2 regions of the Variovorax defluvii genome follow, and region 2 is predicted to be linked to the other one. Evidence: riboswitches for the same ligand, from Rfam matches in the RefSeq annotation. Region 2 holds a riboswitch; the other holds the start of a gene.

Region 1 (14,303 bases), on a different contig from region 2:
CTGGGCATGTCGCTGCCCTACTCCTCCACCATGGCCAACCCGCACGACGAGAAGGAGAACTCGGCCAGGGAATCGGCCAAGGTGCTGATCGAGGCGATCAAGAAAGACCTGAAGCCGCGCGACATCGTCACCAGGAAGGCGATCGAGAACGCGGTGGCGGTGATCATGGCCACCGGCGGCTCGACGAATGCGGTGCTGCACTTCCTGGCCATCGCCCACGCGGCCGGGGTGGAGTGGACCATCGACGACTTCGAGCGCATGCGCAAGAAGGTGCCGGTGATCTGCGACCTCAAGCCCAGCGGCAAGTACCTCGCGGTCGACCTGCACAAGGCAGGCGGCATCCCGCAGGTGATGAAAGTGCTGCTCAACGCGGGCTTGCTGCACGGCGATTGCATCACCATCACCGGCCAGACCGTCGCCGAGGTGCTGAAAGACGTGCCGGACCAGCCGCGCGCCGACCAGGACGTGATCCGCCCGATCAGCAACCCGATGTATGCCGAAGGCCACCTGGCCATTCTCAAGGGCAACCTGTCGCCCGAGGGCGCGGTGGCGAAGATCACCGGCCTGAAGAACCCCGTCATCACCGGCCCGGCGCGTGTCTTCGACGACGAGCAGTCGGCCCTGCAGGCCATCCTCGACGGCAGGATCAAGGCCGGCGACGTGATGGTGCTGCGCTACCTCGGCCCCAAGGGCGGCCCCGGCATGCCCGAGATGCTGGCCCCCACCGGCGCGCTGATCGGTGCCGGCCTGGGCGAAAGCGTGGGCCTGATCACCGACGGCCGCTTCTCCGGCGGCACCTGGGGTATGGTGGTCGGCCACGTGGCGCCGGAAGCGGCGGCCGGCGGCACCATCGCCTTCGTCAACGAGGGCGACTCGATCACCATCGACGCGCACCAACTCAAGCTGGAGCTCAACGTGCCCGAGGCCGAGATCGAGAAGCGCCGTGCGGGGTGGAAGGCGCCGGCACCGCGCTATACGCGGGGGGTGCAGGCGAAGTTCGCCTTCAATGCGTCGAGTGCGAGCTCGGGGGCGGTGCTGGACAACTTCTGAGGCCTGGGCGCCGCGCATCGTCGCGGGGCCCCCTTTCCGGGCCGGGCGCAGCAGAGCCTACAATCCGACCTGCTTCGCCAGACCGACTGAAGCAAACCGCTAGGGGTGCCGACCCGCGACACATCTCGTGTGGCAGGCCGGCTGAGAGAGTCCCTTTGAACCTGACTGAGGTAATCCTCGCGCAGGGAAGCTGGTCCGGCGGCCGCCACGTCTTTTTCTCTTCTCGCGTGGCGGTCCTGATGCCGTGGCCTCGCCCACCTGCCAAACACTTTGCATTGGAGCAAATGGATGGCAACCACGACTGACAACAACGAGGCGCTGACGCCGCTCGCCGCGGGCAGCCGCGTCTTCCATTGGCATGACCACCTGTCGCTGTGGTTCAGCCTCGGCGTCGGGCTGCTGGTGATGCAGATCGGCGCCTACCTGGTGCCCGCGGTGGGCACCCGCGACGCGGTCATCGCGATCGTGCTGGGCTCCTGCGTCGGCGCCGGCCTTCTGGCCTGGACCGCGCGCCTGGGCTGCGAGAGCGGCCTGGCCAGTGCAGGCCTCATGCATGCCACCTACGGCAGCGCCTTCGCGCGCCTGCCGGTCATCCTCAACATCGTGCAGCTGATCGGCTGGACCACCTTCGAGCTGGTGATCATGCGCGAGGGCACGCAGGCCATCGGCAAGCAGGCCTTCGGCTGGTCGCTGGACGGGCCCATGGGCGGCTTTTTCACCACCCTGCTGTGGGGCGCGGTGCTGCTGGCGCTGCTGGCCGGCTCCATGGTCAAGCTGGTGCGGCGCTTCGTCAGCCGTTTCGGCCTGCCGCTGGTGGTGCTCTCGCTGCTGTGGCTCACCTGGCAGTTTGCCGGGCAGTTGCAGGCCAAGGGCCTGGACGCCTTCTGGTCGCGCCCCGGCAACGGCAGCATGGGCCTGTTCAGCGCACTCGACCTGGTGATCGCCATGCCCGTCTCCTGGCTGCCCCTGGTCGCCGATTACGCGCGCCATGGCAAGCGCAGCACCGGCGGGCTGGGCGGCGCCTTCAGCGGCACCTGGCTGGGCTACGCACTCGCCAACATCTGGTGCTATGGGCTGGGCGTGATGGTCGCCAGCGCGGCCGAGCCCGGCAGCAACCTGGTCACGGCCCTGCTGCTGGCGCAGGGCGGTCTGGTGGCACTGGGCCTCATCCTCATCGACGAACTGGACAACGCCTACGGCGACGTGTACTCCGGCGCCGTCTCGTCGCACAGCCTGAAGCCGCGCTGGAGCGTCAGGCGCTGGGGCCTCGCGCTCGCGGTGTTGTGCATCGCCTTCGCGCTGGTGCTGCCCATGCACACGCTGGAGCCCTTCCTGCTGCTGCTGAGCTCGGTCTTCGTGCCGCTCTACGGCGTGATCCTCGGGCGACTGGGCACCGGCGAGGCACCGGCCTCGACCGGCACGCGCCGGGTGGGCCTGGGCGCGGCGCTGATCTGGATCGCCGGCATCGCCGTCTACCACGGCTGTGCGAGGTGGGCGCCTCAGCTTGGCTCGGCCCTGCCCACGCTGGCCTTCACATTCGTGCTGGCCTGGTTCACGCGCCAGTCCGCGGCAGGCGGACCATCGGCACTGGCGCAAAGCCGTGGTTGAGGGGACCATGGCCCGCACCCACCTGCACGTCCGCACCGGCCGCCATCGCGGCCACGACATAGCCGCGCGCGCGCTCCACCGCCTCGGGCAAGGCGTAGCCCAGCGCCAGGTGCGAGGCGATGGCCGAGGACAAGGTGCAGCCCGTGCCGTGCAGGTTGCGGCTCGCGATGCGCCGGGAGGACAGCCGCAGGCGCTCGCCATCGGCCTCGGCCAGCAGGTCCACCACGTCATCGCCCGGCAAGTGGCCGCCCTTGAGCAGCACGGCGCGTGCGCCCAGCGCGAGCAGCTCGCTGGCCGCATCGTCCAACGCATCGACCCCATCGATCGGGCGGCCGATCAGCAAGGCCGCCTCGTCGAGGTTGGGCGTGACGACGACGGCGCGCGGAAACAGCTCGCGCACCAGCACCTGCACCGTCTCCTTCGCGATCAGGCGGTCGCCGCTGGTCGCGACCATCACCGGGTCGAGCACCACGTTCGGCAGCCGGTAGTGGTCGATGGCCCAGGCCACCACCTCCACCACCTCGGGCGCATGCAGCATGCCCAGCTTGACCGCGTCGACGCCGATGTCCTCCACCACCGCGCGGATCTGCGCCTTCAGGAAATCCGGCGGCACGCCGTGGATGCCGGACACGCCCAGGGTGTTCTGCGCCGTCAGCGCGGTGATGGCCGTCATGCCGTAGCAGCCGAGCGCCTGGAAGGTCTTGAGATCGGCCTGGATGCCGGCGCCGCCGCCGCTGTCGGAACCGGCGATCGAGAGCACGCGGGCGTAACGGAAAGATGCGAGGGTCATGCGGAAAATTATCGGCCACGCCGCACCGCCCCCTGCCGGAGGGCCCGACGATGAGCGCGCCAGAGATGCCTTTCCGCTCGGCCGCCATTCTCGGCGCCGGCCTCATGGGCCGGCTGCTGGCGGTGTCGCTCGCCCGAAGCGGCTGCCGCGTCGAACTCTTCGATGCCGGCGGCCCGGAGGCCGATGGCGCGGCCGCACGCGTGGCGGCCGCCATGCTGGCGCCGCTGGCCGAGTCGGCCGTCGCCCCGCCCTCGGTGGTGCGCATGGGCCACCACGCACTCGACCGCTGGCCCGCCCTGCTCGCGGAGCTGGCCGGCCCCGTGTTCTTCCAGCGCGAAGGCACGCTGGTGCTGTGGCATCGCCAGGATGCGGCCGAGGCCGCGCGGCTGGCCCGCGTGCTCGCGCGCACCGGCGAGCAGGTGCCCGAGCTGCCCGCCATGAAGACGCTGGATGCCGCCGGCATCGCGGCCCTCGAACCTTCGCTGGGCACGCGCTTCGCACAGGGCCTGCTGCTGCCGGACGAAGGCCAGTTGGACAACCGCGCGCTGCTCGCGGCCCTGCGCGCCACGCTGGAAGGCCTCCCGAACGTCGCGCTGCGCTGGAACACGCCGCGCAGCCTCGACGACTTTTCTTCGCCCGCACCGGACCAGCGCGTGATCGACTGCCGCGGCCTCGGCGCCCGCCCGCAATGGAACGCGCTGCGCGGCGTGCGCGGCGAGGTGATCCGCGTGCATGCGCCCGAGGTGGCCCTCACGCGACCCACCCGCCTCGTGCATCCGCGCTACCCCCTCTACATCGCCCCCAAGCCGGGCCAGGTGTTCGTGATCGGGGCCACCGAGATCGAGTCCGAGGACATGTCGCCGGCCAGCGTGCGCTCCACGCTGGAGCTGCTGAGCGCCGCCTACGCCGTGCACAGCGGCTTTGCCGAGGCGCGCATCCTCGAGATCGCGGCCCACTGCCGCCCCACCCTGCCCGACAACCTGCCTGCCTTCCGCCAGCCGCGGCCCGGCGTGCTCCAGATCAACGGCCTGTACCGCCACGGCTTCATGATCGCGCCGGCCATGCTCGACGTCGCGCTGGAGTTGCTGCGCGAAGGCCGCTCCGACTTGGCCCCGCGCTTCTCGCTGGCGCCCGGCATGGGAGACCTCCATCCATGAACGTCCTGATCAACGACAGCCCCAAGACCCTGCCCGAGGGCGCCACGCTGGCCGATGCCATCGCCCTCATCGAGGCGGCGCCCCCCTATGCCGCCGCGGTCAATCGCCAGTTCGTGCCGCGCTCCAACCACGCCACGCACCTGCTGAAGCCCGACGACCGCATCGAAGTCATCCGCCCGGTGACGGGTGGTTGAAAGACAACCGGAGACGACCCACCATGACGAACGCCAACGATCCCCTGGTGCTCTACGGCCAGACCTTTGAGAGCCGCCTGCTGCTGGGCACCGCACGCTACCCCTCGCCCGACGTGCTGGAAGCCGCGGTGCGGCGCGCCCGCCCCGCCATGCTCACCGCCTCGCTGCGCCGCCAGACGGCGACGCCCGGCAACGGCGGCGACAACGGCTTCTGGGAGCTGCTGCGCCGCCTCGGTGTGCCCGTGCTGCCCAACACCGCCGGCTGCCACAGCGTGCAGGAGGCCATCGCCACCGCGCAGATGGCACGCGAGCTCTTCGACACGCCCTGGATCAAGCTGGAGCTGATCGGCGACGACTACACCTTGCAGCCCGACACGCTCAACCTGGTGGATGCCGCCTCGCAGCTCGTGCGCGACGGCTTCCACGTGCTGCCCTACTGCACCGAAGACCTGGTGCTGTGCCAGCGCCTGGTCGACGTGGGCTGCCAGGCCGTCATGCCTTGGGCCGCGCCCATCGGCACCGGCCGCGGGCCGGTCAACCCCTATGCGATGCAGGTGCTGCGCGAGCGCCTCGACGTGCCCATGCTCGTCGATGCCGGCCTGGGCCTGCCCTCGCATGCCTGCCAGGTCATGGAGTGGGGCTACGACGGCGTGCTGCTCAATACCGCCGTGGCCCTGGCCCAGGACCCGGTCGCGATGGCCGGCGCCTTCGCCGACGCAGTGCAGGCCGGCCGCAGCGCACGCCTGGCCGGCGCGATGGCCGCGCAGGACGCCGCCCAGCCCAGCACGCCGGTGCTGGGCACGCCCTTCTGGCACCACGCCAACAGCCAGTGAGCCAGTGAGCCGATGAGCCAACCGAGCACGAACGCCATGGACGACCAGAACGACATCGCCCGCGCCATCCTCGCCGCGCACGCCGCGCGCTTCGGCGAGACGGGGGACAGCCCGGGCCCCTTCACCGCCGACGACCCGGTGTACCGTGGCGCCAAGACGGCCTGCGCGGCATTGGGCTTCATCGACGTCGATGCCGAATGCCTCGCCAACGCGTGGCAGGCGCAAACGCAACGCACCGGCCGCTTCGATGCCGGGGCCTGGCCCGCGCATCCGGCCGATTTCGGCATGCGCCCGTTTCCGCCGGGCGCACGCCAGGACGCCTTCCCGCCCTGTCCCGAGAAGCTCGGCCTCTACGCCGTGCTGCCCGATGCGGCCTGGGTCGGCCGCATGGCGCGCGCGGGCGTGCCGACGGTGCAGTTGCGCTTCAAGTCCACCGATGCCGACGCCATCCAGCGCGAAGTGAACGCCGCGGTGGATGCGGTGCGCGGCACCGGGGCGCTGCTTTTCATCAACGACCACTGGCGCGTCGCCATCGAGGCCAAGGCCTATGGCCTGCATCTCGGCCAGGAAGACCTGGACGCGCTGACGCCGCAGGCGTTGCAGGCGATCCGCGCCTCGGGCATCCGCCTCGGCGTCAGTACCCATGGCTATGCGGAGATGGTGCGCGCCGATGCGGTGAGCCCGAGCTACATCGCCATGGGCGCCGTCTTTCCGACCACGCTGAAAAAGATGCCCACCGCACCGCAGGGCGTGGCCCGCCTGGGCGCTTACGCACAGCTCATGCGCGGCTACCCGCAGGTCGGCATCGGCGGCGTCGATGCGCAGCGGCTGCCGGACGTGCTGGCCACCGGGGTCGGCTCCGTGGCGGTCGTGCGCGCTCTGGTGAACGAACCCGATCCGGAGGCCGCCGCCGCACGCCTGATGGCTGCGATGGCCACCGACGCCGCGAAAGCACGTTGAGAAAATTCGCACTTTTCGCGCGCGGCGAGTCGCTGCCTCCGGAAGGGCCGAAAAACCACGCTATAATCTGAGGCTTGTTCCTCGATAGCTCAGTCGGTAGAGCGCCGGACTGTTAATCCGTAGGTCCCTGGTTCGAGCCCAGGTCGAGGAGCCAAATTGATCAAGGGGCCAGGACGTTGTCCTGGCCCCTTTTCTTTTGGCGCTCAGGCGCTCAACACCCGGCCGGCACGGAGCTCCTGTCATCGCAGGCAAGGGGCGTCGGCTTCGCGGCACGTCACCCGGTGCCGTCTTGGAGCATGGTGAGGAGGTCTCGTCCACAGCGCTCGCCGCCAAAACGTGCAGTACTGCTCAGCCCTGCGGCGAATGCATGGCGCCTGTCCTACGGCCCGATGGGCCGCGCCGCTCTAAATTCAGGCCCCAGGTGACCACATGCTGAAGATATTCCGCTCGACCCGACCACAGCCTCAGGGGGACCCGCGCAGGCCCGAGAGCCTTTCGGACCAGGACCTCTGCCTGTGGACGGCCCATTGGCGGAACGCGGATGAAGAAGCGCATGTCGACGCGCCAGGCATGGTGGCTCTCCTCGAAGCCGAGATGACCCGGCGTTTCGGCGGCCCCACGACGATGGCTGCCGACCTCTGAAGCACGGGCGTCCGCGAACGCCACCGCACCCTCCCTGGCCTGTCACAGCCCGGCATCTCGCCGGGCACCCGCCTCTTGGCCATCCAGGCGCTGCATGGCTCGAGCATCTCGAGCAGATGGTCGTCGCGTGAGCCCGCTTTGCGCAACATATTGGCGCATTGAAAAAGGCCTGAAGAACAGCCTGTTCCAGACTCCAGTCTTGGATTGTCCAACGAGTCCCTAGGGTTTTCCATGACGCCGAGACGCCGGGTCGCGCTTGCATGCCCCACCGGCGGTCACTAAATTTGCGCCAACATATTGACTTAGTCGGCCGTGACGGCATGCATGCCACGACCCGAGCCCCTGGAGAGTGCCCATGGACTTCCAAGACATCCTCTACGACATCCGCAACGGCGTGGCCTGGATCACGATCAATCGCCCGGACAAGATGAACGCGTTTCGCGGCACGACCTGCGACGAGCTCATCAAGGCGCTGAACAAGGCCGGCTACGACCGCAACGTCGGCTGCATCGTGCTGGCCGGTGCCGGCGAGAAGGCCTTCTGCACCGGCGGCGACCAGTCGGCACACGACGGCAACTACGACGGCCGCGGCACCATCGGCCTGCCGATGGAAGAGCTGCACACCGCGATCCGCGACGTGCCCAAGCCGGTGATCGCCCGCGTGCAGGGCTACGCCATCGGCGGCGGCAACGTGCTGTGCACGATCTGCGACCTGACCATCTGCTCGGAAAAAGCGGTCTTCGGCCAGGTCGGCCCGAAGATGGGCTCGGTCGATCCGGGCTACGGCACCGCCTTCCTCGCCCGCGTGGTGGGCGAGAAGAAGGCGCGCGAGATCTGGTACCTCAACAAGCGCTACTCGGGCCAGGAAGCGGTCGCCATGGGCCTGGCCAACATCTGCGTGCCTCACGAGCAGCTCGACGCCACGGTGCAGGAGTGGGCCGAGACGATCTGCGAGCGCAGCCCGACCGCGATTGCGATCGCCAAGCGCAGCTTCAACATGGACACGGCGCACCAGAGCGGCATCGCCGGCATGGGCATGTACGCGCTCAAGCTGTACTACGACACCGACGAATCGCGCGAGGGCGTCAACGCGCTGAGGGACAAGCGCAAGCCCGATTTCCGCAAGTTCGCCAAGTAGACCCATCGCCGCCACGGTCCCCGGCTGTGAAGCCGTGAACAAACCCGGCGTGCGCCATGGCGCGGCCGTGCCCGGAGACAAGAGATGAACCCCTACCTCGACGAAGATCTGGTCGCGCTGGGCGACCACGCCCGCCGCTTCGCCATCGACCGCATCGCCCCCGGCTTCCAAGAGCGCGACAAGACCCGCGTGCTCGACCGTGCGCTGATGCGCGAGATGGGCGCCATGGGCTTCATCGCACCGGAGTTGCCGCAAGCCTTCGGCGGCCAGGGCCTCGGGTGCCTCGCGGCCGGCGTGGTCCACGAGGAGATCGCCCGCGCCGACCTGTCCATCAGCTACATCAACCTGCTGGCCTCGCTGAACTCGCAGATCCTGTCGGAACATGGCCGGCCCGAGGTCGTCAAGCCGTGGCTCGAGAAGCTGGTGTCCGGCCAGGCGCTGTGCGCGATCGCGCTGACCGAGCCGCGCGGCGGCTCGGATGCCGGCAACCTCCGCCTGAAGGTGGAGCGCCGGGGCGACCACTACCTGATCAACGGTGAGAAGACCTCGATCTCGGCCGCCGACCAGGCCGACATTTGCGTGGTCTTCGGCCGCACCGGCACGGCCGAGTCGGCGGCGCACGGCGTCACCGCGCTCCTGGTGCCGATGGATGCGGCGGGGGTGACGACCCGCCGCTTCGACTGCCATGGCCAGCGTGCGATCGGCCGCGGCTCGATCTTCTTCGAGAACGTGCGCATCCCCCTCGACCACCGCCTCGGCGACGAAAACAAGGGCTTCGTGCAGGTGATGCGGGGCTTCGACTTCAGCCGCGCGCTGATCGGGCTGCAGGTGCTCGCCGTGGCGCGCGTCGCCCTCGAGGAGACCTGGGACTACGTCGCGCAGCGCGAGGCCTTCGGCAAGCCGCTGTCGGCCTTCCAGGGCGTGTCGCACCCGCTGGCCGATTTCGACACGCAGGTCGAGGCCGCGCGGCTGCTGTGCCTGCAGGCGCTGTGGCTGAAGGACAAGGGCGCGCCGCACAGCGCCGAGGCGGCCATGTGCAAATGGTGGGCGCCGAAGCTCGCCTACGACACGGTGCACCAGTGCCTGCTCATGTTCGGCCACGGCGGCTACGACCGCGGACCGATGGAGCAGCGGCTGCGCGACGTCCTCGGCTTCCAGATCGGCGACGGCACGGCGCAGATCATGAAGACCATCATCGCGCGCACGCGCGCCGGCCGTGCCGCCGTGCCTGCCTGACGGCCGGCAGACCGGCAAGAGCGCCGCGCCACGGCTGCGTCGCTCTCCACTTCACCACCGTGTGCACCCTCAAAGTCCGAAATCGTCTCGCAGACGATCGATCTGATGCATCCGCTCGTGCAGGATCGTCACGACGCCGACGTCTCCGTTCGACAGGCGACGCCTACACAAGCAATGAATACGACCGCCGGGCGCCGCCCGGCGGCTCAGCCTCTCGCTCAAGCCGGCGCGATGTTGAGATTCATGCGCAGCATGTTGTCCGGGTCGTAGCGCCGCTTGGTCGCCTGCAGCCGCGCATAGTTGGGCCCATAGCTGTCGGCCACGCGCCCGGCCTCGTCCTCGGTGAGGAAGTTGACGTAGCCGCTGGCGGTGGCGTGCGGCGCGGCCTGCTGGAACACCCCGCGCGCCCAGTTGCGCACCTTGTCGTCCTCGCCGGCGTCGGTCCAGCGGCCGTGCACGTTCATGATGAAGCGCGCATCCCGGCCCACGAAGGCAGTGGCATCCGGCTTCACCCGCCCCATCGCGCCGCCCATCTGCGCGACGAAGATCTCGCACTCCGGGCCCGGCAGGCGGCCTGCGTTGTCGATCAGCATGTCGATGGCCGCGTCGCTCAGGCCGCTGAAGTTGTTGGTCTTCCAGTAGTTGCGGGCGCCGGGCGCCAACAGCGGGTCGAAGGCGGTCTGGAAGCCGGCATAGGGCGTCGGGCCCAGATGGCTGCCGATCGGATCGCCGAACTTCAGCACGGGCGCGACCGCCTTCTCGCCGGCGGCCAGGTCGCCGCACCAGACCATCGGCAGGATCACGACCTCTCTGCCATGCACCGACTCCGGCAGGAAGGGCAGCGGCGGCGCCTTGCGCATCACGGTCCAGACGGTGAGTTCATCGCTCGCGCTCTCGCAGAAGTCGCGCCAGGCACGCAGCACCTGGCGGGCCTGCGCGAAGGGATAGACCACCAGCCCCGCGTAGACCTCGGGCCCGACCGGGTGCAACTGGAACTCGAAGGAGGTGACGACGCCGAAGTTGCCGCCGCCCCCGCGCAGGGCCCAGAAGAGCTCCGGTTCCGAGTCGGCCGAGGCGATGCGCACCTCCCCGTCGGGCGTGACGACGGTGACGCTGCGCAGGTTGTCGATGGACATGCCATGCCGCCGCGTCAGCCAGCCGAAGCCGCCGCCCAGCGTGAGCCCGGCCACGCCGGTGGTGGAATTGATGCCCAGCGGCACGGCCAGGCCGTGGGCCTGGGTCTCGCGGTCCAGGTCGCTCAGCAGGGCCCCGGGGCCCACGTAGGCGACGCGCTTGTCCGGATCGACGCGCACCGTGCGCATGCCCGACATGTCGATCATCAGCCCGCCCTCCGCCACCGCGTTGCCCGCGATGTGGTGGCCGCCGCCGCGCACGCTGGTCAGCATGCGATGCGCCTTGGCGAAGCGCAGCGACGCCTGCACGTCGGCTTCGGTCAGGCAGCGCGCGATCAGGGCAGGCCGGCGATCGACCATGCCGTTCCAGACCTTGCGCGCCTCTTCGTAGGCCGCATCGGCCATGCCGATCACGCCGCCGCTGATCTGCGCCGCGAAGGCGTCGACCTCGGGCTGCCGGACTTGCCGGACATCTTTGTCCAGCGTAAGGTAGGTCAAAGATTGCATCTGATGCTCCAGGGGTGTGGGATGAGGAAAGAGTGCCTCCATTCTTCCGGCCGGACCGCGGCTGCGCCTGACCCGGCGTCCGCGGCACTTGACTGCGCGTCCGCCATTCGCATCGGCCCGCTGCGATGAGCCTGGACACCTTGTCCGACGTGCTGCGCAGCGTGCGCCTGCGCGGTGCCGTGTTCTTCTACGTCAGCGGAAGCAGCGACTGGGCGGCCGAGGCGCCGGCCGCCCGGGACATCGCACCGCTGCTGATGCCGGGCACCGAGCACGTGATGGAGTACCACGCCGTCGTGCAGGGCACCTGCTGGGCCGGCGTCGTGGGCCACGCGCCCGTGCAGATGGCCGCCGGCGACGTCGTGATGTTCCCGCACGGCGACCCGCACGTGGTGTCCAGCGCGCCCGGGCTGCGCGGCAGCGTCGACGTGCGCTGGTACGACAGCGTGCGCAGCCAGTCGCTCCCGCTGCACATCGCTTACGACGGGGCCAGCCTGCAGTTGGTGGAAGATGCGGCGCCCGAGTCCGAAGCGACCATCGTGTGCGGCTTTCTCGGCTACGACCGCCAACCCTTCAACCCCCTGATCGCCGCCCTCCCCCGGATGCTGCATCTGCGCGCCGGCGAGCATGGCGCGTGGATCGCACGCTTCACCGAGCAGGCCGCCGCCGAGTCGCACGCCCGGCGGCCGGGCGCGGACGCCATGCTCGCGCGCATGAGCGAGATGATGTTCGTCGACGCCGTGCGCCGCTATGCAGATGGCCTGCCGGCCCAGAGCGCGGGCTGGCTGGCCGGGCTGCGCGACCGCTTCGTCGGCCGCGCGCTGGCCCTGATGCACGAGGCGCCGGCGCAGGACTGGAACCTCGACGAGCTCGGCCGCCGCATCGGCCTCTCGCGCTCGGCGCTGCACGAGCGCTTCGTGCAGATGATCGGTGTGCCGCCGATGCAGTACCTGGCGCAGTGGCGCATGCAGGCCGCCGCACGCATGCTGCTGGAAACCCGCTCCACGGTCGCGGCGATCGCGCTCGACGTCGGCTACGAATCCGAGGCCGCCTTCGCCCGGGCCTTCAAGCGGATGGTCGGCAAACCGCCGGCAACCTGGCGGCGCGAACGCGACACCACGCCCTGAGGCGCCAAGCGGCTCTTCGGAGACAAAAATCTTGTCATGAGATTTTTGTCTCATTATCATGAGACCCCCCAACCCTCCAGGAGACCGCCATGGCACTCAGCCCCCGCGAAATGGACCGCAAGCTCGACGAGCATTTCGGCTTCGAAGCCCGGGACGACGTGGCCGGCGTGCTGGCCACGCTCAGCCCCGAGGTCGAGCACGACGTGGTGGGCTGGCCCACCGGCCCGAGCCGGGGCCGCGAAGGCGCCCGGCCCTTTTACGAGGCCCTGTTCGGCGACCTCTCCGATGGCCAGGTCACCTCCCTTCGGCGCCTGTACGGCGACAACTTCATGGTCGACGACGCGATGTGGCGCGGCAGGGCGCCCGGCCGCCCCTTCGGCCTGGAGGGCGGCGGCCGGCCGCTGGCTTTCCGCCTGCTGCACGTGATCGAGTTCACCGACGGCGGCGACATCCGGCGCGAGAACGTCTGGGTCGACATGGCGGCGATCCTCCAGCAGTTGCCCCAGGGCGCTCCTGCATGACAGGGCAGCCGCCGCCGTCGGGCCGCCCCCTGCAGAAGCAGCGCACCCGCCAGGCCCTGCTGGATGCGGCGGCGCGGCTGATGCAGCAGGGCAGCCGGCCGGCGCTGGAAGAAGTGGCCGAGGCCGCGCTGGTCTCCCGCGCCACCGCCTACCGCTATTTCCCGAACGTGGACGCGCTGTACCTGGAGGCCTCGATCGACATCGAAACGCCGGCGCCGCACGAAGCCCTGCGCGGTGCGCCTGCGCAGGACGCGGTAGCCCGGCTCGAACACGTGGACGACGCGCTGCACGCGATGATCGCGGCTCACGAGGCGCCGCTGCGCCTGATGCTCGCCCGATCGCTGGAGCGCAGCGCGCGCGGCGAGGCCGACGAGGCGCTGCCGGCACGCCAGAACCGCCGCACCCCGCTGATCGAGGCCGCGCTGGAGCCCGCCTCGGAGCGCTTCGCGCCGGCCGCACTGCGCAAGCTCAAGCATGCGCTCGCCCTGGTGCTCGGCCCCGAGGCGAGGGTCGTCCTCAAGGACGTGCTGCGCCTCGACGACGCCGAGGCGCGCCGCGTCCGGCGCTGGGCCATCCGGGCGCTGGTCAGCGCAGCGCAATCGCCGGCTCCACCGGCCCGGTCGCGCCGGTGAACCCTGTGTCGCTTTCCGTCCATCCAGTGAACCCGGCGATCGGGTCGCTTTCCCCGCGTCCGATCGCGCACCGTGGCGTAGGGATATGGATGCACATGCCGAGCAGGGCTGCATCGCGGCCTACAATCCCTCCTTCATGTCCTGCCTGACCCTGCCCCGCCTCGCCGTCCCTGCCGCCTTCGCGGCCGGTCTGCGCGCGACGGTGCTTCGCACCGCGAAGGCCATGCCGGGTCAATTGCGCCAGCCGGCCGCACATTCCCCCGCCCGGCGATCACCCTCCCTCCCCCTTTAAGCGCAAACCATCGATCGCCGGGCCCCCACAGCCCGCGCATCCGCGACCGCCGCCAGCACAGAGCGCGCCGGTCGCATTCGACTGGAGTGCGTCATGCAAGCAGCAGCCAACAACATCCTCCTCGGCGAGCGGACGCTCACCGAACTCGACCATCAGCGCCTGAGCCGGCTTCAGGACCGGGCCGCACCGCCGGCGCTGGAGGCGCTTCTCGATGCGACAGACATCGTGGCCGCACGCGCGGTCGCGCCCAACGTGGTGACCATGTATTCGCAAGTGCGGATCGTCGATGCGCACACGGGCCAGGCACACACCCTCACGCTGTGCTATCCCGCCGATGCCGAGCCGGCCGCGGGCTTCATCTCGGTGCTTTCGCCGGTCGGCCTGGCACTGATCGGCCTGCGCGTGGGCGCGCTCGCGCGCTGGCAGTTGCCTGGCGGCGAAGAAGGCTGCGCGCGGCTGGAGGCAATCCTGTTCCAGCCCGAAGCC
Region 2 (14,303 bases):
CCGCGGTGCTCGGCGCCCCCGCCGCCGGCGCGGGGGGCAAGGCAGGGGGACAATGCGCGGCGCCATGCCCAGACCCTCCTCGGACCCCTGCCCCTGCGGCCGCCGCGACCCCCGCGGCACCGCGCTCGGCTACGCCGCCTGCTGCGGCCGCTACCTGGACGACTTCGGGCGCACGCCCGCGCCCGATGCCGAATCCCTGATGCGCTCGCGCTACACCGCGTTCGTGTGCGAGCGCGCCGACTACTTGCTGGCCACGTGGCACCTGTCGAAGCGGCCCGAGCGCCTGGACTTCGAGGCAGGCACCCGATGGCTGGGCCTGGAGGTGCGCACCCATCGCGCCGTCGATGCGGACCATGCCGAGGTGGAGTTCGTCGCCCGCCAGCGTGGCCGCTCCGGCGCGGCCACGCGATTGCACGAGCGCAGCCGCTTCGTGCGCGAGGCGGGGGAGGGCGGCATCCTCCGTTGGTACTACCTCGACGGCGATCTGCGCTGATTCGTTCCGGCCGCCCTGGCAGCGCGAACGTCCCGTGCAGGCGGAGCGTCGCGCTACGGTTTCGATAGCGTGGGGCGCAGATTGTGCGCGAAAAGGAGACAGTCCGATTCCTTCCGGCTACTTTATCGGCGGCGTGTTCGCCCTCACACTCCCCTGCAGACTCAAACAGAAACTACGACAGAGGGCACCATGGCAGCGCACAACACGATCACTCCGACCATTCACCGCTGGATCGCCGCGGTGATGGCCGCGCCGATCGCCGCTGCCGCGCTCTGGCTCGCCGCACCCTCCGCTGCCCGCGCGGATGAGGCGGTCGTCACCCCTTTCTCCACCGCGCGCGGCACCCAGGCGCCCGAGCCCTGGCGCTTCGCCACCCTGCCCGGCAAGACGCCGACCCGCTTCGAGGTAGTCCAGGAGGGCGGCAAGAAGGTCCTCAAGGTCGAAGCCGACGGGTCCTACGGCAACCTGGTGCACGCCACCCGCGTGCCGCTCAACCCCTCCACCACCCTGGCCTGGCGCTGGCGCGTCGACACCTTCGTGCAGGACGCCGACCTGCGCAGCCGTGCCGGCGACGATGGCGCGGCCAAGCTGTGCGTCTTCTTCGACTTCCCGGCCGATCGGCTCTCCTTCGGCGAGCGCACCAAGATCTCGCTGGCACGCCGCACCACCGGCGAGGAGGTCCCCACCGAGGCGCTGTGCTACGTGTGGGACGGCAAGGAAGCCAAGGGCACCCAGTTGGTCAATGCCTTCACGCGCCGTATCCGCATGGTCGTGCTGGAATCCGGCGCGGCCGGCGCGGCCGGCACCGCCGGCCATTGGCTCGGCGAGCGGCGCAGCCTGCTGGCCGACTACCGCCGTGCCTTCGGCGACGAAGCCGGCGACACGCTGCCCGACGTGATCGCGGTGGCGGTCTCGGCCGATGCCGACAACACGCAGGGCCGCGGCCTGGCCTATTTCTCCGACATCGACCTGCGCAGCTTCCCCAGCACGCGCAGCGCCGCGGCCGCCCTCCCAGCACGCGCCGGCACAGGGGAATAGCGATGAACGATCTCGTTGCTCTTCTTTCCGCACAAGGCGCCGTCGTGGTCTTCCTGGTCACGGCGGCGACGCGCCTGGGCGCGCCGGTGCCGGCGGCGCCTTTCCTGGTCGTGGCCGGTGGCCTGGCCTTCGGTGGCCAGTTGTCCTTCGGCGTGGTGCTGCTGGCCGCCGTGTTGGGCAACATCGTCGGCGACGGCGCCTGGTTCCTGGCCGGGCGCCGCTGGGGTTACAGCGTGATGCGCCTGCTGTGCCGCATCTCGCTGTCTGCCGACACCTGCGTGCGGCGCAGCGAATCCATCCTCGGCCGCTGGGGCGGCCTGTCGCTGATCGCGGCCAAGTTCGTGCCGGGCGTGTCGGTGGTGGCTCCGCCGATGGCGGGCGCGCTGGGCATGTCGAACACGCGCTTCCTGACCTACGAGACCGGGGCGGCGCTGATCTGGTCGCTGGGCTTCATGGGGTTGGGCGCGCTGTTCCACGCGGCCATCCAGGACGTGCTGGCCGTGATGTCCAGCGTCGGCCTCACGGCCACCCTGGTGGGTGCGGTGCTGCTGGCGGCCTTCGTCGGCTGGCGGTACCGCACGCGCCGCATCGAGCGGCAGGCCGAGGACGTCGAGCACATCGATGTGAGCGCGCTGCGCCAGGCCTTCGAGGCCAGCCGGCGCCTCACGGTGGTCGACCTGCGTTCGGCGGACACGCGAGCCATCGATCCGCGCGTGCTGCCCGGTGCCGTCGCCATCGGCTACGGCCAGTTGCCGGAGCGCCTGGACGAACTGCGCGCCGCGCGCGAAGTGGTGGTGTTCTGCGACTGCCCGAACGACGAGACGGCCATCGCCGCCGCGCGCCTCTTGACGCAGGCTGGCCTGCCGCGCGTGCGCGTGCTCGCCGGCGGCATCGCGGCCTGGGTGGCGGCCGATGCGCTGGCTTCGGCGCCGGCGCCTCTTTCAGGCGACGTGCCGGACGTTGCTGCGCACGCCGCTTGATCCGTTTCGCCCTCGCGGCCTAGAATCCACCCCGCTCCGGGGTGCACGCAGGGCGCGTGCTGAGATGGCCAGGTGGGCCGAACCCGCGAACTTGATCTGGTTCATGCCAGCGTAAGAAGAGCTGCGACTCCCCGGCCACGGAACGTTCTATTTTCCGCCGCGCCGATCCTGGAGCGATTGCGGAGCACCCGTCCAACCCTGAAGGAGTGCCCCGCATGAATGCCGTCGACAAGTTCGCCTCCCTGCTCACGCTGACCCGCGAGCCTTTTCCCGCTTCCACCAAGAGCAGCATCGCCAGCCCCCGGCGTCCCGACGTCCGGGTGCCGGTGCGCGACGTCCGCCTGACCAACGGCGAGGTCGTGTCGCTCTACGATACCTCCGGCCCCTACACCGATCCCGCAGCCGAGATCGACGTCCGCCGCGGCCTGCCCAGCGTGCGCGGCGCCTGGATCGCCGAGCGCAACGACACCGAGGCCTACATCGGCCGCATGCGCCAGATGCTGGACGACGGCGCCACCCACGCCGACCGCGATGCGCAGAAGCTGGCCGAGCTTCGCGCAGCCGCTTCCGGCCTGCAGCGCCAGCCGCGCCGTGCGATCGCCGGGCGCAACGTGACCCAGATGCACTACGCGCGCCGCGGCATTGTGACGCCCGAGATGGAATACGTCGCCCTGCGCGAGAACGGCCGGCGCGAATGGATGGCCGAGTACCTCGCCGACGCTGCGCGCGAGAAGCGCCTGGCCGGCCACCCGATGGGCGCGCAGATCCCCAGGCTCATCACCCCCGAGTTCGTGCGCGACGAAGTGGCGCGCGGCCGCGCCATCATCCCCGCCAACATCAACCACCCCGAAGTCGAGCCGATGGCCATCGGCCGCAACTTCCTGGTGAAGATCAACGCCAACATCGGCAACTCGGCCGTCACCTCCAGCATCGAGGAGGAAGTGGAAAAACTCGTGTGGGCGATCCGCTGGGGCGCCGACAACGTGATGGATCTTTCCACCGGCCGCAACATCCACACCACGCGCGACTGGATCGTGCGCAACAGCCCGGTGCCCATCGGCACCGTGCCCATCTATCAGGCACTCGAGAAGGTGGGCGGCGTGGCCGAGGACCTGAGCTGGGAGATCTACCGCGACACGCTGATCGAGCAGGCCGAGCAGGGCGTGGACTACTTCACCATCCATGCGGGGCTGCGCCTGCCCTTCATCCACCTCACGGCTGACCGCCGCACCGGCATCGTCTCGCGCGGCGGCTCGATCATGGCCAAGTGGTGCATCGCTCACCACAAGGAGAGCTTTCTCTACACGCACTTCGAGGACATCTGCGAGATCATGAAGGCCTACGACGTGAGCTTCTCGCTCGGCGACGGGCTGCGCCCCGGCTGCGCCGCCGACGCCAACGACGAAGCCCAGTTCGCCGAGTTGCGCACCCTGGGCGAGCTCACCCAGATCGCATGGAAGCACGACGTGCAGACCATGATCGAAGGCCCCGGCCATGTGCCCATGCACATGATCCAGGCCAACATGGACGAGCAGCTCAAGCACTGCCACGAGGCCCCCTTCTACACACTGGGTCCCCTGACCATCGACATCGCACCGGGCTACGACCACATCGCCAGCGCCATCGGCGCCGCCATGATCGGCTGGGCCGGCACCGCGATGCTGTGCTACGTCACCCCCAAGGAACACCTGGGCCTGCCGGACCGCGAGGACGTGAAGCAGGGCATCATCGCCTACAAGATCGCGGCCCATGCGGCCGACGTCGCCAAGGGCCACCCGGGTGCGCGGGCGCGTGACGACGCGCTGTCCAAGGCGCGCTTCGAGTTCCGCTGGCAGGACCAGTTCAACCTGGGCCTGGACCCGGACACCGCGCGCGAATTCCACGACGAGACCCTGCCCAAGGACGCCAGCAAGGTGGCGCATTTCTGCTCCATGTGCGGCCCGAAGTTCTGCTCGATGAAGATCACGCAGGAAGTGCGGGAGTACGCGGCCTCGCGCGGGCTCGGCGAGGACGAGGCCGTGGCCGACGGCATGGCCGGCAAGTCGGCCGAGTTCAAGGCGGCGGGCGGGGAGATGTACATCCCGATCCGATCCAGCTGAGCGCGAGCGGGGGTTGGGGGGCGGTTGGTAGCATCGCCCGATGCCTTCCATCCCCTTCGACGCCGTCCTCTTCGACTGCGACGGCGTGCTCGTCGACTCCGAACCCATCACCAACCGCGTGCTCGCCCAGATGCTCGGCGAGCTGGGCTGGCAACTCAGCACGCAGGAGGCGATGCGCCTTTTCATCGGCAAGGCGGTGCGGGACGAGGGCGCGCTGATCCATGCGAAGACCGGCTTCACCCTCACCCCCGAGTGGCTCGCCGCATTCCGCGAGCGGCGCAACGCGGCGCTCGACAGCGACCTGGTCGAGATCGCCGGCGCCCCCTTGGCCGTGCGCACCTTGCATCGCGCGCTGGATGGCCGCATCGCCTGCGCCTCGGGCGCCGACCGGCACAAGGTGCGGCTGCAACTGGAAAAGGTGGGGCTGCTCGACGCCTTCGACGGCCGCATCTTCAGCGGCCATGAAACGCCGCGCTCCAAGCCGGCGCCCGACGTCTACCTGGCGGCGGCCGAGGCGCTGGGCGTGGACCCGGCCCGTTGCGCGGTGGTGGAGGACACGGTCACCGGCGCCACCGCCGGCGTCGCGGCCGGCGCCACGGTGTTCGGCTACAGCCCGAGCGACCTGGGCCACAGCGGACCGGAGGCGCTGCGCGCGGCCGGCGTGGCCCACGTGTTCAACGACATGGCGCAGTTGCCCGCGCTGCTGGCGGCCTGGCCGGACATGACGGCGTGATCGGCCCGATCAGTCCCGCGTCTGGAAGGCGGCCTTGGCCACCGCGGCCAGCGCCTGCGTCATGGCTTGCGCGCGGCCCGACAGGAAGTGCGCGCTGAGCTGGTCGGCGTTCTTGACGATGCTGGGGTGAACCCGTGAGCGGCCCGAGGTGGCGGCGAACTCGATCAGCGCCGCGTATTCGGAGGTGTCGGTGTCGGGAATCTGCATGCCCGCGATCCTAGGGGCAGAAACAGCCCTCTCCGGCCGGCGCACGACGCAAGGCGGCCACACTGGCAAACTTTTTCACAATTTCTCGGCGTTCGCCAGCCCCGGCTCCGGCTCATTCGCCCCGGCGCGCCGGAAGGCCCCCGGGGTCATCCCGGACCAGGCCCGGAACGCACGCGAGAAGCTCTTCTCGTTGCGGAAGCCCACGCCCAGCGCGATGTTCTTGATCGGCCGCGCGGTGCGCCGCAGTTGCTCGGCCGCCTGCTCGTGGCGCACCGCATCCTTGAGCTGCTGCAGGGTGAGACCCTCTTCCTGCAACTGCCGGTGCAGCGTGCGTGCCGAGACATGGAGCAGCCCGGCCAGCGACTCCGCCGTCGCGCCCTGCCGGCCCTGCGCGCGCAACAGCTCGCGTACCCGCTGGCCGAGCAGTCGGTCGCGGCGGTACTGCAGCACGGTCAGGGGAAGGGCACGGCGCAGCATGGTCCGCAGCGCCTGCTCGTCGCGGCGCAGTGGCATCGCCAGGTAGCGCTCGTCGAAGCTGTAGCTCGCGGTCTCGGCGCCGAAATGCAGTTCCCCGTCGAACATGTACGGGTAGGCATCTCGGTGCGGCGGGGGCTCGAAAGGGAAGCGTGCACTGCGCAGCGACACGCGCGAGTCGATCGCCCACGAGGCGTAGCCGTGCAGGAAGCGCAGGTTCGACACCAGGCAGAACTCGCGCAACGGGCCCAGGGCACGGTTCTCGCGGATCGTGACCGTGGCCACCCCGTCCGCCACCGTGAGCGCGAGGGCGATGTCTTCGGTCAGGAGCCGGTGGTGGCGGCACCAGCGCTTGATGGCCACACCCAGGTCGGGCGAGCTCAAGGAAGCCCGGCACAGCATGCCGTAGGTGCCCCAGGGCAGGCGGCGGCTGAACCAGCCCAGCGCCTCGTCGTCCAGCTCCTGCATCGCATGCGCGGACAGCGCCTCGAACTGGGCTGCTGTCACCCGTGCATGCGCTTTCGCCAGATCCCGCGGCGCAATCTGTGCCTGTGCCAGGGCCTCGGAGGGGTCCATGCCGTAGCGCTCGTAGCCCAGTACGATCGCTCGGACGAAGGCCATGGGCGTGGCCGCGCGGCGAGCCGGCTTGAAGGGGGAATGGGGCATCGGGACCGGGAAATTCTGTGGCGCAATATGCAACCATTGTGACGCCAATTGCAACGGCAGCCGGCGTAAGCTGCCGGCTGCCGCGCGGGATTTCCGGCGCGATCGAACTTGCACCCCAGGAGACAGCCCCATGCATGACCCCGGCCTCAACTTCGACCTCGGCGAGACCATCGACTCGCTGCGCAGCGCGATCGCCGACTTCGCCGCCCACGAGATCGCGCCGCGCGCCGCCGAGATCGACCGCGAGAACCTCTTCCCGCACGACCTCTGGAAGAAGCTCGGCGAGCTCGGCCTGCACGGCATGACGGTCAAGGAGGAATACGGCGGTACCGAGCTCGGCTACCTCGCCCACATCGTGGCGATGGAAGAGGTCTCGCGCGCCTCGGCCTCGGTGGGCCTGTCCTACGGCGCCCATTCCAACCTCTGCGTCAACCAGATCCACCGCAACGGCAGCGAGGCCCAGAAGAAGAAGTACCTGCCCAGGCTGGTGAGCGGCGAGCACGTCGGCGCGCTGGCGATGAGCGAGCCCAATGCCGGCTCCGACGTGGTCAGCATGAAGCTGCGCGCCGAGAAGAAGGGCGACCGCTACGTGCTCAACGGCGGCAAGATGTGGATCACCAACGGCGGCGATGCCGACACCCTGGTCATCTACGCCAAGACCGAGCCCGAGATGGGCGCGCGCGGCATGACTGCCTTCATCGTGGAGAAGGGCTTCAAGGGCTTCTCCGCCGGCACCAAGCTCGACAAACTGGGCATGCGCGGCTCCAACACCTTCCCGCTCTACTTCGACAACTGCGAGGTGCCGGAGGAGAACGTGCTGGGCGGCGAAGGGCAGGGCGCCAAGGTGCTGATGAGTGGCCTGGACTACGAGCGCGCCGTGCTGTCCGGCGGGCCGCTGGGCATCATGGCCGCGTGCATGGATGCGGTGATCCCCTTCGTGCACGAGCGCAAGCAGTTCGGCCAGAGCATCGGCGAGTTCCAGCTCATGCAAGGCAAGCTGGCCGACATGTACTCCACCTGGCAGGCCACGCGCGCCTACGTCTACGCCGTGGGCAAGGCCTGCGATCGCAAGGACCATGCGCGCACCTTCCGCAAGGACGCGGCCGGTGCCATCCTCTATTCGGCCGAGAAGGCGACCTGGATGGCCGGCGAGGCGATCCAGGCCCTGGGCGGCGTGGGCTACACCAAGGACTTCCCGGTCGAGCGCCTGTGGCGCGACGCCAAGCTGTACGAGATCGGCGCCGGCACCAGCGAGATCCGCCGGATGCTGATCGGGCGTGAGCTGTTCGCCGAGACGGCCTAGTCCACTGAAACATTGAATTGAATGGTGAGGGCCGCCCGAGACGGGATGCGATGCAAGGCGCAAAGTGCAGCGATACCGGTCGGTATCGCGAGCATTTGCAACGCCGCAGCGCGCCCGTATCGGGTGGACTGCACCAGTCGATTTCAGTGTTTCAGTGGACTAGGGTTGGACTTCATTCCTCTCCCGCAGGGGGAGGGAGCAACACAGGAGAGGGTATGGCATTGACTGAGAGCCTCGACCGCGGCCCCACCGACGTCCCGCTGATCGAGCAGACCATCGGCGACTTCTTCGACGACATGGCGCGCCGCCAGGGCGCGCGCGACGCGCTGGTCAGTGCGCACGAAGGCCGGCGCCTGAGCTACCTCGAGCTGCAGCGCGAGTCGAACCGGCTGGCCAGCGCGTTGCTGACGCTGGGCCTCGCGCCCGGGGACCGCGTCGGCATCTGGTCGCACAACAACGTGGCCTGGGTGCTGATGCAGATCGCCACGGCCAAGGTCGGCATCATCCTCGTCAACATCAACCCCGCCTACCGCACCGCCGAGCTCGAGTACGCGCTCAACAAGGTCGGCTGCAAGGCGCTGGTCACGATGCCGCAGTTCAAGACCAGCGACTACCTCGGCATGCTGCGCGAGCTCGGCCCGCAGCGCCTGCCGCTGCTGCAGCACATCGCGTGGATCGACAAGGAAGGGGCGGGCGACGAGGTCGCGGGCGTGCAGCGCTTCTCGGCCCTGCTGGCCGGCGGCGATCCGGAGGACCCTCGCATCGCGCAGATCGGCCGCACGCTGAAAGCCACCGACCCGGTCAACATCCAGTTCACCAGCGGCACCACCGGCTTCCCCAAGGGAGCCACGCTCACCCACCGCAATATCCTCAACAACGGCTTCTTCATCGGCGAGTGCATGAAGCTCACGCCGGAGGACCGGCTGTGCATCCCGGTGCCGCTCTACCACTGCTTCGGCATGGTGCTGGGCAACCTGGCCTGCCTGACGCACGGCGCGACCATCGTCTACCCGAACGACGGCTTCGATCCGCTCACCGTGCTGCAGACCGTGCAGGCCGAGCGCTGCACCGGCCTGCACGGCGTGCCGACCATGTTCATCGCCGAGCTGGACCATCCGCGCTTCAAGGAGTTCGACCTGAGCACGCTGCGCACCGGCATCATGGCCGGCTCGCCCTGCCCGATCGAGGTGATGAAGCGCGTGGTCGACCAGATGCACCTGTCGGAGATCACCATCGCCTACGGCATGACCGAGACCAGCCCGGTGAGCTGCCAGAGCTCCACCGACACGCCGCTGGACAAGCGCGTCGCCACCGTCGGCAAGGTCCAGCCGTACCTGGAGGTCAAGATCGTCGACCCGGAGACCGGCGCCATCGTCGCGCCGGGCACGTCGGGCGAGCTGTGCACCCGCGGCTACTCCGTGATGCACGGCTACTGGGAGGACGCGGAGAAGACCCGCGAGGCCATTGACGCGGAAGGCTGGATGCACACCGGCGACCTCGCCACCATGGACGCCGAGGGCTACGTCAACATCGTCGGCCGCATCAAGGACCTGGTGATCCGCGGCGGCGAGAACATCTACCCGCGCGAGATCGAGGAGTTCCTCTACCGCCATCCGAAGATCCAGGACGTGCAGGTGGTCGGCCTGCCCGACAGGAAGTACGGCGAGGAGCTCTGCGCCTGGGTCATCGTGAAGCCCGGCCAGGCCGCGACGGCCGACGAGATCCGCGATTTCTGCAAGGGCCAGATCGCGCATTACAAGGTCCCGAAGTACATCGAGTTCGTCAAGGAGTTCCCGATGACCGTGACCGGCAAGATCCAGAAGTTCAAGATCCGCGAAGCCATGAAGCAGCAGCTCGGCATCGACGAAGAAAAAACAGCATAGCCATCGCATGAGCCAACTCGAAACCAAACTCAACGCCCGTTCGGCCGAATTCCAGGCCAACGCCGCTGCGATGCGCGCGCTGGTGGACGACCTGCACGCCCAGTTCGCCAAGGTCGAGGCCGGCGGCGGCGAGGCCGCGCGCAGCAAGCACACCGCGCGCGGCAAGCTGCTGCCGCGCGAGCGCGTGGCCCAGCTGCTGGACCCCGGCACGCCCTTCCTGGAGATCGCGCCGCTGGCGGCCCACGCGATGTACCACGGCGCCGCGCCCGGCGCGGGCCTCATCGCCGGCATCGGCCGCGTCAGCGGGGTGGATTGCATGATCGTGTGCAACGACGCGACGGTGAAGGGCGGCACCTACTACCCCATGACGGTCAAGAAGCACCTGCGCGCCCAGGAGATCGCCGAGCAGAACCGCCTGCCCTGCATCTACCTGGTCGACTCGGGCGGCGCCAACCTGCCGAACCAGGACGAGGTGTTCCCCGATCGCGAGCACTTCGGCCGCATCTTCTACAACCAGGCCAACATGAGCGCCCAGGGCATCGCCCAGATCGCGGTGGTGATGGGCTCCTGCACGGCCGGCGGCGCCTACGTGCCGGCGATGAGCGACGAGTCCATCATCGTCAAGGAACAGGGCACCATCTTCCTGGGCGGCCCGCCGCTGGTGAAGGCCGCCACCGGCGAGGTGGTGACGGCCGAGGACCTGGGCGGCGGCGACGTGCACACGCGGCTGTCGGGCGTGGCCGATCACCTGGCGCAGAACGATCTGCATGCGCTGGCGCTGGCCCGCACGGCGGTCGCGAACCTCAACGCGCGCGGCGCAGGACAGGCTGTGCCGGCCACGCGCGAGCCCCGCCCGCCGGCCTTCCCCGCCGAAGAGCTCTACGGCGTGATCCCCACCGACACCCGCAAGCCCTTCGACGTGCGCGAGATCATCGCCCGCATCGTCGACGGCAGCGAGTTCCACGAGTTCAAGGCCCGCTTCGGCGCCACCCTGGTGTGCGGCTTCGCCGAGATCGAGGGCATGCCGGTGGGCATCGTGGCCAACAACGGCATCCTGTTCTCCGAATCGGCGCAGAAGGGCGCGCACTTCATCGAGCTGTGCGGCCAGCGCAAGATCCCGCTGGTGTTCCTGCAGAACATCACCGGCTTCATGGTCGGGCGCAAGTACGAGAACGAGGGCATCGCGCGCCACGGCGCCAAGATGGTGACGGCGGTGGCCACCGTCAACGTGCCGAAGTTCACCATCATCATCGGAGGCAGCTTCGGCGCCGGCAACTACGGCATGTGCGGCCGCGCCTACTCGCCGCGCTTTCTCTGGATGTGGCCCAACGCGCGCATCAGCGTGATGGGCGGCGAGCAGGCGGCCAGCGTGCTCGCCACCGTCAAGCGCGACGGCATCGAGGCCAAGGGCGGCCAGTGGAGCGCCGAGGAAGAGGAAGCCTTCAAGGCTCCGATCCGCCAGCAGTACGAGCAGCAGGGCCACCCCTACTACGCCACCGCCCGGCTGTGGGACGACGGCATCATCGACCCGGCCGACACGCGCCGCGTGCTGGCCCTGGGCCTGGCCGCCGCGCGCCATGCGCCGGTGCCCGAGCCGAAGTTCGGCGTGTTCCGGATGTGAAGGAGGAGAGGCCATGTCGCTGCAGAACTACTTCTCCAGCCTGGCGCGGTACCACGTGTGGGCCACGCACAAGCTGCTCGACGTCAATCTCAAGAGCCTGTCCGATGCGGACTGGCGTCGCGACTGCGGCCTTTACTTCCGCTCGGTGCACGGCACCGTCAACCACCTGCTGGTGACCGACAACATCTGGTACGCGCGCTTCGCCGAAGGCCATTCACCGCGCATCGCGCTGAACACGGAGCTGCACGCCGAGCGGGCCGCCGCCTGCGAGGCGCTGCGCCATGCCGTCACGCGCTGGAGCCCCTGGCTCGCCACGCTCCCGCCGGAGCGCTACGACGGGCAGCTCGCCTACACCCGCAACAACGGCGAGCAGGTCAGCATCCCCTTCGCGCCGGCGCTGGGCCACGTGTTCAATCACGCCACCCACCATCGCGGCCAGCTCACGGCGGCGTTGACCGGCATGGTCCAGCCCGGGCCGGAGCTGGATTGGGTCTATCTCCTTCAGCAGGAAGCAAAGTCGCCATGAGCACCTCCTTCACCACGCTCGAACTCGCCTTCGAAGGCGCCGTCGCGCGCATCTGGCTCAACCGGCCCGAGCTGCGCAACGCCTTCGACGAAGTCGTCGTCCGCGAATTGAGCGACGCCTTCTCGCAGGCCGGCGCGGCGCCCGAGGTGCGGGTGATCGTGCTCGGCGCCCACGGCCCGGCCTTCTGCGCCGGCGCCAACCTCCACTGGATGCGCCGCGCCGCCGAGTTCACGCACGAGCAGAACCTCGCCGATGCCGGCGCGCTGGCGCAGATGCTGCGCACCATCCACGAAAGCCCCAAGCCGGTGATCGCCCGCGTGCAGGGTGATGTCTATGCCGGCGGCATGGGGCTGGTGGCCGCCTGCGACGTGGCGGTGTCGGTCGACACGGCCTGGTATTGCCTGAGCGAGGTGAAGATCGGCCTGATCCCCGCCACCATCAGCCCCTACGTCCTGCGCGCCATGGGCACGCGCGCCGCGCAGCGCTGGTTCCTCACGGCGGAGCGCTTCGACGCGGCCGAGGCGCACCGCATCGGCTTCGTGCACGAGGTGGTGGCGGCCGATGCGCTCGATGCCAAGGTCGCCGAGATCGTCCGGGCCTTCACCGGCGCCAGCCCGGCCGCGGTGCGCGCCTGCAAGCAGCTGATCGCCGACGTGGCGGGCCGCGAGATCGACGATGCGCTGATCGAGAACACGGTGCAGGGCATCGCCGACATCCGCGCCAGCGAAGAGGGCCGCGAAGGCGTGCAGGCCTTCCTTCAGAAGCGCAAGCCTTCGTGGATCTCCGGCTGAGGAGCCCGGTGCCGTGGACGCACTCGACCTGCCCCAGCTGCTCGCCCTTTCCGCCGCCATCGGCTGGGCCAGCGGCGTGCGCCTCTACCTGGTGGTGCTGCTGACGGGGCTGGCCGGCTACCTCGGCTGGGTGCCGCTGCCCAACGGCCTGCAGATGCTTGCGCACCCGGTGGTGATCGCGGCCAGCGGCTTCATGGTCTTCATCGAGTTCTTCGCCGACAAGATCCCGGGCCTCGATTCGCTCTGGGACATGGTCCACACTGTGATCCGCATCCCGGCCGGCGCGGCCCTGGCGGCGAGCGTGTTCGGTGCCGACCACGCACTGATGGCGGTGGTCGCTGCATTGCTGGGCGGGAGCTTCGCCGCCACGGCCCACGTGGCCAAGTCCACCACGCGCGCGGCCATCAACACCTCGCCCGAACCTTTCAGCAATGTTGGCGCCTCGCTGGTCGAGGATGGGCTGGTGCCGGCCAGTTTGTGGCTGGCGGTGGCCCATCCCTTCGTCTTCCTGCTGCTCTTCCTCGCCGTGCTGGCGCTGTCCGTCTGGCTGATCCGCAAGAGCTGGCGCTTTTTGCGCGCGCTGTTCTCGCGCCTCGCCCGCATCTTCAGCGGCAAGCCCGATCCCGGTGTGACCCCTGCCTTCGGGGCCCCACGGCGTGAGGACAGGCAAATCTAGTTTTTTGTAACGGCGCCGGCGGGACGATGCCGGCCGGTTGAATGACGTTGAGGCAAAGATGATCCGAACGGCGGCGAACGTCGCGCAATCCGCATGCATTCCGCGCGCATCCGCTCATTTGCGGAGCGTTGGAGGCTTGCCTACGATGCGCGGCCCGAGCACCGTGGAACAAGGAACGCATCCATGCCCTTCGTGAATTCCTCGTCGCCGCCATCCGCCTCCACGCGCAATGCCGATTGGCAGCAGCGCAGCCGGCGTCATGTGTGGCACCCCTGCACCCAGAGCATCCGCCTGGAGGCGGTGCCGCCGCTGCCGATCGCCCGCGGAGAGGGCGCCTGGCTGATCGACCACGACGGCCGGCGTTACCTCGACGCCACCAGCTCCTGGTGGGTCAACCTCTTCGGCCACGCGCATCCGGCCATCAATGCCGCGCTGCACGCGCAGCTCGACACCCTGCCGCACGTGATGCTGGCCGGCTGCACCCACGCGCCGGCGGTGGAACTGGCCGAGCGCCTGGCCGCGCTGACCGGCGATGCGCTGGGCCATTGCTTCTACGCGTCCGACGGCGCCTCGGCCGTGGAGATCGCGTTGAAGATGAGCTTCCATGCCTGGCGCAACACCGGCCGTGACGGCAAGCGCGGCTTCGTCGCGTTGCGCGGCGGCTACCACGGCGAGACGCTGGGCGCGCTGCACGTGACCGACGTGGCCGTGTTCCGCGATGCCTATGCGCCGCTGCTGCGCGACGTGCATCTCGCCCCCTCGCCGGACGCGCGCGGCGCGCAGCCGGGCGAGGACGCGCAGGCGGTCGCCCGC

What was found. A riboswitch is a leader RNA that binds a small molecule or an ion and turns the genes downstream of it on or off. The one in region 2 is predicted to bind thiamine pyrophosphate.
Region 1: another riboswitch for thiamine pyrophosphate. It lies ahead of ABEA07_RS22195 (purine-cytosine permease family protein); the one in region 2 lies ahead of thiC (phosphomethylpyrimidine synthase ThiC).

What each region holds. Positions count from the first base shown of each region.
Region 1 is NZ_BAABGJ010000077.1:34,773-49,075, forward strand. Features, by position in the region: gene ilvD (dihydroxy-acid dehydratase) at 1-1,050, shown strand, start outside; TPP riboswitch at 1,142-1,255, shown strand; gene ABEA07_RS22195 (purine-cytosine permease family protein) at 1,339-2,658, shown strand; gene thiD (bifunctional hydroxymethylpyrimidine kinase/phosphomethylpyrimidine kinase) at 2,603-3,448, opposite strand; gene ABEA07_RS22205 (FAD-dependent oxidoreductase) at 3,499-4,605, shown strand; gene thiS (sulfur carrier protein ThiS) at 4,602-4,799, shown strand; gene ABEA07_RS22215 (thiazole synthase) at 4,823-5,632, shown strand; gene ABEA07_RS22220 (thiamine phosphate synthase) at 5,669-6,592, shown strand; tRNA gene ABEA07_RS22225 (tRNA-Asn) at 6,671-6,746, shown strand; gene ABEA07_RS22230 (hypothetical protein) at 7,022-7,234, shown strand; gene badI (2-ketocyclohexanecarboxyl-CoA hydrolase) at 7,590-8,372, shown strand; gene aliB (cyclohexanecarboxyl-CoA dehydrogenase) at 8,457-9,608, shown strand; gene ABEA07_RS22245 (FAD-binding oxidoreductase) at 9,827-11,248, opposite strand; gene ABEA07_RS22250 (AraC family transcriptional regulator) at 11,374-12,372, shown strand; gene ABEA07_RS22255 (ester cyclase) at 12,462-12,893, shown strand; gene ABEA07_RS22260 (TetR/AcrR family transcriptional regulator) at 12,890-13,525, shown strand; gene ABEA07_RS22265 (GreA/GreB family elongation factor) at 13,911-14,303, shown strand, end outside.
Region 2 is NZ_BAABGJ010000072.1:2,247-16,549, reverse strand. Features, by position in the region: gene ABEA07_RS19545 (YchJ family protein) at 65-493, shown strand; gene ABEA07_RS19540 (DUF3047 domain-containing protein) at 683-1,531, shown strand; gene ABEA07_RS19535 (rhodanese-like domain-containing protein) at 1,534-2,511, shown strand; TPP riboswitch at 2,539-2,646, shown strand; gene thiC (phosphomethylpyrimidine synthase ThiC) at 2,727-4,610, shown strand; gene ABEA07_RS19525 (HAD family hydrolase) at 4,651-5,343, shown strand; gene ABEA07_RS19520 (hypothetical protein) at 5,353-5,550, opposite strand; gene ABEA07_RS19515 (AraC family transcriptional regulator) at 5,626-6,690, opposite strand; gene ABEA07_RS19510 (isovaleryl-CoA dehydrogenase) at 6,821-7,993, shown strand; gene ABEA07_RS19505 (AMP-binding protein) at 8,209-9,876, shown strand; gene ABEA07_RS19500 (carboxyl transferase domain-containing protein) at 9,884-11,497, shown strand; gene ABEA07_RS19495 (DinB family protein) at 11,511-12,023, shown strand; gene ABEA07_RS19490 (enoyl-CoA hydratase/isomerase family protein) at 12,020-12,814, shown strand; gene ABEA07_RS19485 (DUF4126 domain-containing protein) at 12,828-13,490, shown strand; gene ABEA07_RS19480 (adenosylmethionine--8-amino-7-oxononanoate transaminase) at 13,674-14,303, shown strand, end outside.